Regions from separate parts of the Luteibacter sp. 329MFSha genome, predicted to be linked through region 2. Evidence: predicted binding sites of a transcription regulator. Region 2 holds the regulator's gene; each other region holds the start of a gene.
The links. The regulator FliA, encoded in region 2, starts transcription of late flagellar genes. The targets are predictions, from matches to a motif close to TAAAGTTTNNCNNNCNNNGGCCGATAA.
Positions count from the first base shown of each region.

Region 1: the regulator FliA is predicted to act here: its motif matches at 2,004-2,030, upstream of BMW54_RS18045 (methyl-accepting chemotaxis protein).
Region 3: the regulator FliA is predicted to act here: its motif matches at 1,618-1,644, upstream of BMW54_RS06195 (GGDEF domain-containing protein).

Region 1 covers NZ_FOJE01000005.1:223,675-226,917, reverse strand. Annotated here, with positions in the region: gene BMW54_RS18055 (alpha-L-fucosidase) at 106-1,572, shown strand; gene BMW54_RS18050 (DksA/TraR family C4-type zinc finger protein) at 1,672-1,938, shown strand; gene BMW54_RS18045 (methyl-accepting chemotaxis protein) at 2,061-3,243, shown strand, end outside.
Region 2 covers NZ_FOJE01000001.1:151,130-154,372, forward strand. Annotated here, with positions in the region: gene BMW54_RS00715 (P-loop NTPase) at 62-937, shown strand; gene BMW54_RS00720 (RNA polymerase sigma factor FliA) at 934-1,665, shown strand; gene cheY (chemotaxis response regulator CheY) at 1,726-2,127, shown strand; gene BMW54_RS00730 (protein phosphatase CheZ) at 2,136-2,777, shown strand; gene BMW54_RS00735 (chemotaxis protein CheA) at 2,786-3,243, shown strand, end outside.
Region 3 covers NZ_FOJE01000001.1:1,407,690-1,410,932, reverse strand. Annotated here, with positions in the region: gene BMW54_RS06200 (vWA domain-containing protein) at 1-19, opposite strand, end outside; gene BMW54_RS06195 (GGDEF domain-containing protein) at 76-1,584, opposite strand; gene BMW54_RS06190 (DUF427 domain-containing protein) at 1,871-2,248, shown strand; gene egtB (ergothioneine biosynthesis protein EgtB) at 2,275-3,243, shown strand, end outside.

The DNA of each region.
Region 1 (3,243 bases), on a different contig from region 2:
GTTGGAGCGCACCTGGGCGCGATGCTCCGGGATGTGATGCCGTCGCGTTGACAAGCCACGCCCCCGCCGCGACAGTCGGGGATCGCACACCAAGGGAGCGGTCCATTGAATCGACGCGATTTCGCGAAGGCGCTGGCGGTGGCCGGCGCGCTCGGCGGCGGCATGACGACGATCGGACGGGCGATGGCGTCCCCGGTTGCCTCACGCTCCGAGGGGTCACACACCGTCGTGGACCCGCAGCGCCTCCTCGAACGGCAGCAGGCCTTCCTCGACATGCGCTTCGGCATGTTCATCCATCTGAACATGGCGACGTTCGAGGAGCGCGAATGGGGCGATCCGACGCTCTCGCCGAAGCTGTTCGATCCGAAGCACCTGGACACCGACCAATGGGCGCGCGCGGCGAAGAGCGCGAACATGGGCTATGCGTGCCTGACGACGAAGCATCACGACGGCTTCTGCCTGTGGCCGACGAAGACGTCGAGCGCCAACGTCATGCAGTCGTCGTATCCGCATGACGTCGTGCGGCGCTACGTCGATTCGTTCCGCAAGGCCGGCCTTGGCGTCTGCCTGTACTTCTCGATCCTCGACCTGCGCCAGGACATCCGCGCGCGCACCGTCACGCCGGAGAAGATCGCGCTGATCAAGGCGCAGATCACCGAGCTGCTCACGAACTACGGACCGCTGACGGCGCTGATCCTCGATGGCTGGAACGCCTCCTGGTCGCGCATCTCGTACGCGGAGCTGGCGTACCGCGAGATCTACGACCTCGTCAAAACGCTGCAGCCCGATTGCCTGCTCACCGATCACAACGCGGGCAGCTATCCCGGCACCGCCCTGTACTACACGGACATCAAGCAGTACGAGCAGCATGCGGGTCAGAAGATTCCGCCGGACAGCCCCGTGCCGTCGCAGTCGGGCACCACGCTGCAGAGCGACTGGTTCTGGAAGAAGGCCTACCCGACGGCCGAGCTCGCCTCGGCGAAGACCATCGTCGAGGAGTGGCTGAAGCCGTTCAACGACAACCACTGCAACCTGATCCTCAACGTCGCGCCCAACCGCGGCGGCCGCTTCGACGACAACGCCGTGGCCCGGCTGGCGGAGATCGGGCGCCTGTGGAAGAACCCCGGTCCCGCGCCGAAGATCGCGCGCTCGGTGACCGTCACCACTCCCGACCTCGCGGCGGGGCGGCCCGCCTGGGCCAGCGCGAGCGACGAGGCGGTCGGGCCCGACCAGGCCTTCGACGACGATTTCCGCAGCTACTGGCTCGCGGATCGCGGCAAGGAGGATGCGTGGATCGAGGTGCGCTTCGACGCGCCGGTGTCGTTCAACACGCTGTCCATCGTCGAGCCGCTGCATGCCGAGGGTTACGGGGATGCGAGCCGCATCGCCACCTACAGGGTCGAGGTCGAGCGCGACGGTGCCTGGGTGACGCTGGTATCGGGAACGAAGCCGGCGCATTACCAGTTCCATGAAATTCCGCGCACGACGGCGAAACGCGTGCGGCTGTCGGTGACGGGCAAGCAGCCCGGCGTCACCGAGTTCGGGATCTACGACGAACCGAGGAAAGGCTGAGGAGGACGGCGAGGGCGGACCAACGCCCTCGTCACGCCTTTAAAACCAAGGGTTTGCCACCATCTTAGGGGGAAAGTGCGAGTCCCCCGGAGGTGACCCATGGCGACCGGTTGGGCCGGCGACACGGCCGTTCAGGACCAGATCGACGCCACCGTCGAAGACGCGGTGAAGCGTGCCCGTAGCCGCATGGCGAGGGGGCCGAGCCTCGAGCGCTGCGAGGAGTGCGACAACCCGATTCCCGAGGCGCGCCGCAAGGCCGTCCCGGGCGTGCGCCTGTGCGTCGCCTGCCAGGAAGCCGCCGATCGGGACGAAGCCGCCTTCGCCGGGTACAACCGCCGCGGCAGCAAGGACAGCCAGTTGCGCTGAGCCTCATTGCTCTGTCTTCCCGCTGCCAAGTTATTGAAATAAAAACGAAATATGCCGAAAATCGCTAAAGTCGGCGGGCTTGGCGCCGACATCGAGGGTTCCCCGTTCCCCTCGAGCTTTCCATGCGCCTCCCCCGGTTTTCCGTTCCGACCCTGACGCTCCGTACCCGGCTGGTGCTCCGGCTCGCTGGCACGATCCTTCTTCTGCTCGCCCTGTGGATCGTGGGTGGCGCGCAGTTGCGCACCGCCGACCGCCGGCTCAACGACGTCGTTGGCGGCACGCTCGCCCCGGTCGCCGACGTCGGCCACATCCAGAACGATTACAACGACCTGCTCGACGCACTGGTCCACGCGACGCTGACGCGGCTGCCCTCGGCGCTCGACGATGCGGCGACATCCATAGGCACGGACCGCAAGCGCATCGATCGCCAGTGGCGCTCGCTCGAGGCCAGCGCCCTCGGCCGGGACCAGGCGAAGCTCGTCCAGCTCGCCGCCGCGCATCGCAAGGCCGCCGACGACGCGGTGGACGCGGTGCTCGAGCTGCTCAGGGCGGAGCAATACGACCTCGCCCAGTTGCAGCTGTCGAACGACGTGCAGGCGGCGGTCGTGCCCCTGAAGAGCGACTTCTCCAACCTGTTCGCCCTCGCGCTCGACGGCGGCAAGGCCGCGGTGGACGCGCAGCACGCGGAGATCCGTCGCGGCGCGGTCTGGTCGTCGGTGCTGCTCGGCGTCGCCCTCGTCCTCGCCGGTACGGTCGACGTCGCGATCATCGTCTCGCTGGGACGCCGGCTGCGTCAGGCCGCCGATGTCGCCGCCGCCATCGCGCAGGGACGCCTCGGCGAGCGCATCGACGTCGGCCGGGACGACGAGGTGGGCCGCCTGCTTGCCTCGCTCTCGCACATGGATGCGCAGCTCGTGCGCGTCGTGTCCCACGTCCGTCATCGTGCCGCGCTCGTCGCGGAGGCCGCGTCGGGGATCGAACACGGCAACGACGCGCTCAGCGAACGCACGCGCATCCAGGCCGCGCATGTCGACCACACCACGCGCTCGATGCGCGAGATGGCCGCCGCCGTCGCGTCCGGCCTCGGTCAGGCCACGCAGGCCAACGGCGCCGTCGGCGAGGCGCGCGAACTCACGGAACAGGGTCGGGACATCGCCGGTGCCGCGATCGACACGATGCATGCCATCCGCCACAACAGCGAACGCATGACCGAGGTTCTGGACCTGGTCGACCAGGTCGCCTTCCAGACGAACCTGCTCGCCCTCAACGCCGCCGTCGAGGCGGCGCGGGCCGGCGAGCACGGCC
Region 2 (3,243 bases):
GCCGCGCCGCACCCGCCCGACTCCCTGCGTGACTCCGTCCCATTCCTGCAGTGATCTTTCTATGAACACACACGTCGATACGACCCAGGCCGCCGGCCTCAACTGGCTCGCCGACCGCCGGCCCACCCGCAGCATCGCGATCGCGGGCGGCAAGGGCGGCGTCGGCAAGACCACGGTGGCCGTGAACCTCGGCATGGCGCTGGCCATGGGCGGGCGCGACGTGCTGTTGCTGGATGCCGACCTCGCGATGGCGAACATCGACGTGCTCCTCGGCCTCCAGCCCACGCGGCACCTCGGGCACATGCTCGAAGGCGAATGCGCCATCGAGGACCTGGTGCTCCCGGCCGCGCACGGCCTGAAGGTCATCCCGGCCACGTCCGGCGCCCGTCGCATGGCCCAGCTGCCGAACATCGAGCACGCCGCGGTCATCCGCGCGTTCGACGAGTACACGTTGCCCCCCGAATACCTGATCGTCGACACGGCCGCCGGCATCTCCGACAGCGTGTCGATGTTCGCCGCGGCGTCCGACGAGGTGGTGGTGGTCGTCTGCGACGAGCCGGCCTCGCTGACCGACGCCTATGCCCTGATCAAGGTCATGAGCCGGGAGTTCGCGGTCAACCGCTTCCGCATCGTGGCGAACATGGTCCGGCACGCCCAGGAAGGCCGCCAGCTGTTCGAGAAGCTGTCCCGGGTCACCAACCGCTTCCTCGACGTGTCGCTCGATTTCATGGGGATGGTGCCGCACGACGAGTACCTGCGCCAGGCCATCCGCCGCCAGGCGGCGGTCGTCGACGCCTGGCCGAGCAGCCGCTCCGCGGTCGGATTCAAGAATCTGGCCAGGTCGGTCGATACATGGGGTGAACCCGAGCCCCGTGCGCAGGGCCGTATCGGTTTCTTCGCCGAACGGTCCCACCTGGGGGGAGGGCTGCCACTGTGAGCGTCGCGACCGAATACCTGGAGATCACGCGGATTCCGCCTGACCAACTGGTGAGGACTCACGCGCCGCTGGTGCGTCGCATCGCCTATCACCTGATGGGCAGGCTGCCGCCAAGCGTGGATGCGAACGACCTCATGCAGGCCGGGATGATCGGACTGCTCGAGGCCGCGAGGAATTATTCGCCGACTCGCGCGGCCAGCTTCGAAACCTATGCGGGCATCCGCATACGTGGCGCCATGCTGGACGAACTGCGCAAGACGGACTGGACCCCGCGCTCCGTCCACCGGAAGTTGCGCGAGGTGGCGGAGGTGACGAGGCAGATCGAAAACGAGACGGGCGCGGATGCCGAAGACGCGGAAGTGATGAAGCGGCTGGGCATCGACGCCATGGAATACAACCAGATCCTGGCCGACGCGGCGAGCGCGCGGTTGCTGAGCCTGACGGCGCCCGAAGGCGACGAGGGCGCGGCGATCGACGTCGCGGACCCGGACGCCACGGGCCCGGAAGGATTGTTCGAGCAGGAAGGCCTGCGCGACGCGCTGGCGCAGTCCATCGACGGACTGCCCGAGCGCGAGAAGCTGGTCATGTCGCTGTACTACGATGAAGAACTCAACCTGAAGGAAATCGGTGCGGTGCTGGGGGTGAGCGAATCGCGGGTGTGCCAGATCCATGGCCAGGCCCTGATCCGCCTCCGTGCACGCATGTCGGGTTGGAAAGACAAGCATTGACGGCATCCCGGTGCCGTCGCCGGTAAGAAGCACGCGCGGTCAGCAAGGCGGAGACGAGTTTTGGACAAGAACATGAAGATCCTCGTGGTGGACGATTTCTCCACCATGCGACGCATCGTCAGGAACCTGCTGGTGGAGCTCGGCTTCACCAACACCCTGATCCAGGAAGCCGAAGACGGCAACGCGGCCCTCGCGATGCTGCGCTCGCAATCCTTCGACCTCGTGGTCACCGACTGGAACATGCCCAACATGACGGGCATCGAGCTCCTGCGCGCCATCCGCGCGGACGCCGCGCTCAAAGCGTTGCCGGTGCTGATGGTCACCGCCGAGAACAATCGCGACCAGATCATCGCCGCCGCGCAGAGCGGCGTGAACGGCTACGTCGTGAAGCCGTTCACGGCCGTCACGCTGAAGGAAAAACTCGACAAGATCTTCGAGCGGCTCGCCGCGGCCGCCGGCTAAGGATGACGATGAACACGATGCTTTCCAGCGGCCGCGATGTCGCCCCCGAACTGCGCGAACTTTTCGAGGCCGACGACACCGTGGCCTTCGAGCACGCGCTCGACAACCTCCTGCGCACGCGCGAGCAGCACATCTTCCTCGCGCTCGGTCACCTCGCGCGCGACCTGCACGAGTCGGCGCGGCGCCTTGCCGCCGATATCTCCACCGACGGCGTCCCGGGCAACATGAGCGACGCGCGCAAGCATCTGCGCGACGTCCTCGAGATGAGCTCGCAGGCGGCCCACCGCACGCTCGACTTCAGCGAGAAGCTGCGCCCCCAGGCGCAGGCGCTGGCCCGCCAGGCCGACGAGGTGCTCGTGCTCGACCAGGCCGATCCGGCGTTCGCCAGCAACGCCACGGCACTGGCCGTGCGCGTGGGCGACTTCGCGCAGAGCTGCGACATCGGGTTCGGCGAAATGGTCGAAGCCCAGTCCTGGCAAGACCTCTCCGGCCAGCGCGTGGCGCAGGTCGAGGCGTTCATGGCGAAGGTCGAATCCTCGCTCGTGGAGCTGGTGCGACTCACCGGGTCGCTCGCGGGCGGCGCGGCACCGGCGGCCGACAAGGTCAGCCAGGACGAAGTGGACCGCCTGCTCAGCGAATTCGGGTTCTGAGCGCGCTTATGAGCGTGGAGCTGGACAACGAGCTTCTCAACGTCTTCCTCATCGAGGCGCGGGAACTGCTCGAGAGCCTGGGCGAACAGCTGGTGGACCTTGAGTCCACGCCCGGCGACGTCGAACTGCTGAACGCGGTGTTCCGCGCGTTCCATACCGTCAAGGGTGGCGCGGGCTTCCTCGGCCTCAATCCGATGGTCGAGCTGTGCCATCGCGCGGAAGATCTCCTCAACGAGGCCCGCAACGGGGCGATCGTGCTCGATGCGGGCTTCATGGACGCGCTGCTGGAATCGCTCGACCTGCTCAACGACATGATGCGCGCCGCCGACGGTGGCGTGCCGATCGAAGCCGCGCCCCGTTCGCTGCTCGATCGCCTGCTCATTCCCGGCCGCGCGGCGACGGCGGCACCGGTGGCGCTCGCGGCACCCGTGGCGGTCGCCGCCAGCGCACCCGCGCGCGCGCACGA
Region 3 (3,243 bases), 1.3 Mb from region 2:
TGACGCGGAGCGTGTTCATCGTGCATGACCTCGTGGGGGACATGACGGTGAAACGGAGCAGGGGGTGAAACGGGGTTAACTCATGCGCCGGGTGTCGGCGCGGGCGGCGCCGAGCCGCGGGCCGTCGGGTGCGCCGACCCGGTTCCGACCCGACTGCTTGGCCCGGTACAGGGCCCTGTCCGCGGCATTGAGCAGGTCCAGGGGGCCGCCGTCGGAGCTTGGATGCGCCAGGCCGACCCCGATGCTGATCGTCAGGCGCTGGAATGGGCTCGCCGGGTGCGCGATCTGCAACGACTCGACGTGCGTGCGCAGGGACTCGGCCAGCGCGAGCGCCTCCCCGGGACGCGTACCGGGCGCAACGACGGCGAACTCCTCGCCGCCGAAACGCGCGATGAAATCGCCGGCGCGCGTGCCATGCGCCAGCATGCCCGCGGCGAGGGCGCGCAGGCATTCGTCGCCGGCGAGGTGGCCGAAGCGGTCGTTGTATTCCTTGAAGAAGTCGACGTCGATCATGAGCAGCGCGATCGGCTCCTGCTGGCCCTGGCGGTGCCATTCGCGCAAGAGGCGCTCGTCGAGCGCCCGACGGTTGGCGAGCCCGGTGAGGCTGTCGACGAAGACGAGGCCCTGCAACTCGTCGCGACTGCGCGAAAGGCGGAATTCCTCCTCGACGAGGTCGACCTGGGCGAGCGTGCCGCGCAGGCCGATCCCGATCACCGCGGCGATCGCGCCGACGATGCCCAGCGTGGGATAGCCGGGGATCACCATCAGGCCGAAGCCGAGCACGCTCATGGCGAGGAACGTGGGGCTGGCGCTCTGCACGAAGCGCACGAGGTAGACGGGCGGGTGCCAGTGGCGTTGCGGCTGGCGCGTGACCGCGGCGATGAACAGCGCGAGGAAGGGCAGGTCGAGCAGGGCGTCGAACGGCGATGTGCCGAACTCCGGATGACCGGCCAGCGCGACGTGGTGGTTGTAGACGTAACCGCAGATCGCATACGTCACGAAGAACGCCGTGACGCCGCGGAAGAAGAAGTGATCGTCCTTGCGGTCGGTGGCGACGTATCGCAGCAGCGCCGCCATGGCGAGGCACGCGTTCTCGAAATCGAGCATGTAGGCGACGTCGGTCGCCTGTTGCGTGCCCATGGCCCCCTGCACGGAGACGATGGAGAACGTGCGCACGTAGAACAGCACGCCCAGGAGCGTCGCCAGGACGAGGTCGATCGACATCGCCCAGCGCTTTCGCGCGGCCACCGGCGCGGACGAAACGGAAACCAGCACCGGCAGCACGTACAGGATGTAGAAGAACATGCTGTCGCCGGGCGCGGGATTCGAGTTGTCCAGCACGTAGTTCTGCCGTGCCGATAACGCCATGCCGGTCATCCACAGCGCGAGGCTGGCCAGCAGCAGCCACCAGCGCCGGTCGCGCGGGGTGCCGGAGCGCGTCCAGGCGTACACGACGCTGCCCATCGCGAGGGCGGCGACGCCGAAAAAGAAGACATACGAAATCGCCATGCCGGGGAGCGGCACGGTGAGCAACGCCAGAGCATGAGCCGCGGCGATAGCGACCGCGGCGATCCGGGCTTTCATGGCGAGCCTCCCGCCACCTGCAACCTGGTAGTCATATCGGCCGGCTCGTCGGGATGTTTAGGCACGCGGGCTCATCCGCCTCCCCCCGGAGGACGCAGCGCCATGGTAAAGGCGCGGGGTGGCCATGTGTGAAGAAGTCCGGCAAGCATGCCGCGGAAACGGCGAAAACCGTACAAGATCGCGATTCATGCGAATCGGTAATCTCACCTGTTCCGGGCAGTCGACTTGGATTCGCCGCCCATGGGTCGCAGGATGGGGAGACCCCCTGAGGAAAGAGGAACGCGCCATGTCCGAACGTCCCCGCAGGATCCCCGGTCCCGATCATCCCATCACCGTCGAACCAGCCGGTGGCCGTGTCGTCGTCCGCTACGGCGACGAGGTGATCGTCGACTCCCGCGCCGCCCTCGTGTTGCGGGAGGCGAGCTATCGCCCCGTCTTCTACCTGCCGCGCGACGACGCGCGAATGGAGGCGCTGCGCCGCAGCGATACCCACACCTACTGCCCGTACAAGGGCGAGGCGTCGTATTTCAGCCTCCCGGGCGACGCGCCCGGCGCCACCGACGCCATCTGGACCTACGAGGCCCCCTACGACGCCGTGGCGCCGATCCGGGACCACCTCGCCTTCTACGCGGACCGCGTCAGCATCGAGCACACGCCGGACTGATACCCCGCCGCACCACGGAGTTCCCCATGCACGCCATGTTCGACACCCCCGCGCCGCCCGGCGCCGCCGCCGCGCGGCCAGGACCCGCCGCCGCCTCGACGGCCGACCGTTTCGACACGGTCAGGGCCCGCACGCTCGCCCTCGTCGCCTCGCTGGGGGCGGAAGACATGGTGGTGCAGTCGATGCCCGATGCCAGTCCGGCGAAGTGGCACCTGGCGCACACGACGTGGTTCTTCGAAACCTTCCTGCTCGGTCCGAACCTTCCGGGTTACGGCGTCTTCGACCCGGACTTCGGCTACCTCTTCAACTCGTACTACGACGCGGTGGGCCCCCGCCACCCGCGGCCCATGCGCGGGCTGCTCACGCGTCCGGCGACGGAGCACGTGCTGGCGTATCGCGAGCATGTCGACGCCCACATGCGCGTGCTTCTGGCACAGGGCTTGTCCGCGGACCTCGCGGCGCTCTTCGAGCTGGGCCTCGCTCATGAGGAGCAGCATCAGGAGCTCCTGGTGATGGACGTGCAGCACCTGTTCGCGCAATCGCCACTGAAACCGGCGTTCGATCCGGCGTGGCCGGGGCTTCCCTCCGAGGGCGTCGCGGGGTTCCGCCCGGTCGGTGGAGGGCCGGTGCCGATCGGCGTGAAGAACGGGGCCTTCGCCTTCGACAACGAAGGTCCCGCGCATACGGTCTGGCTCGAGCCCTTCGAGATCGCCGACCGCCTGGTGACGAACGGTCAGTGGCTGGCCTTCATCGCGCAGGGCGGCTACCGGCGTCCGGAACTGTGGCTGTCCGATGGCTGGGCGCAATGCCAGGAGGAAGGCTGGGACGCGCCGCTGTACTGGCAGCACGACGGCACCGCCTGGTCGCACATGACCCCCGGCGGCTGGCGTCCGGTGGATCCCGACGCCCCCGTCGTGCACGTCAGCTATTACGAGGCCGACGCGTTCGCCCGCTGGGCCGCCGCGCGGCTGCCGACCGAAGCCGAATGGGAGCAC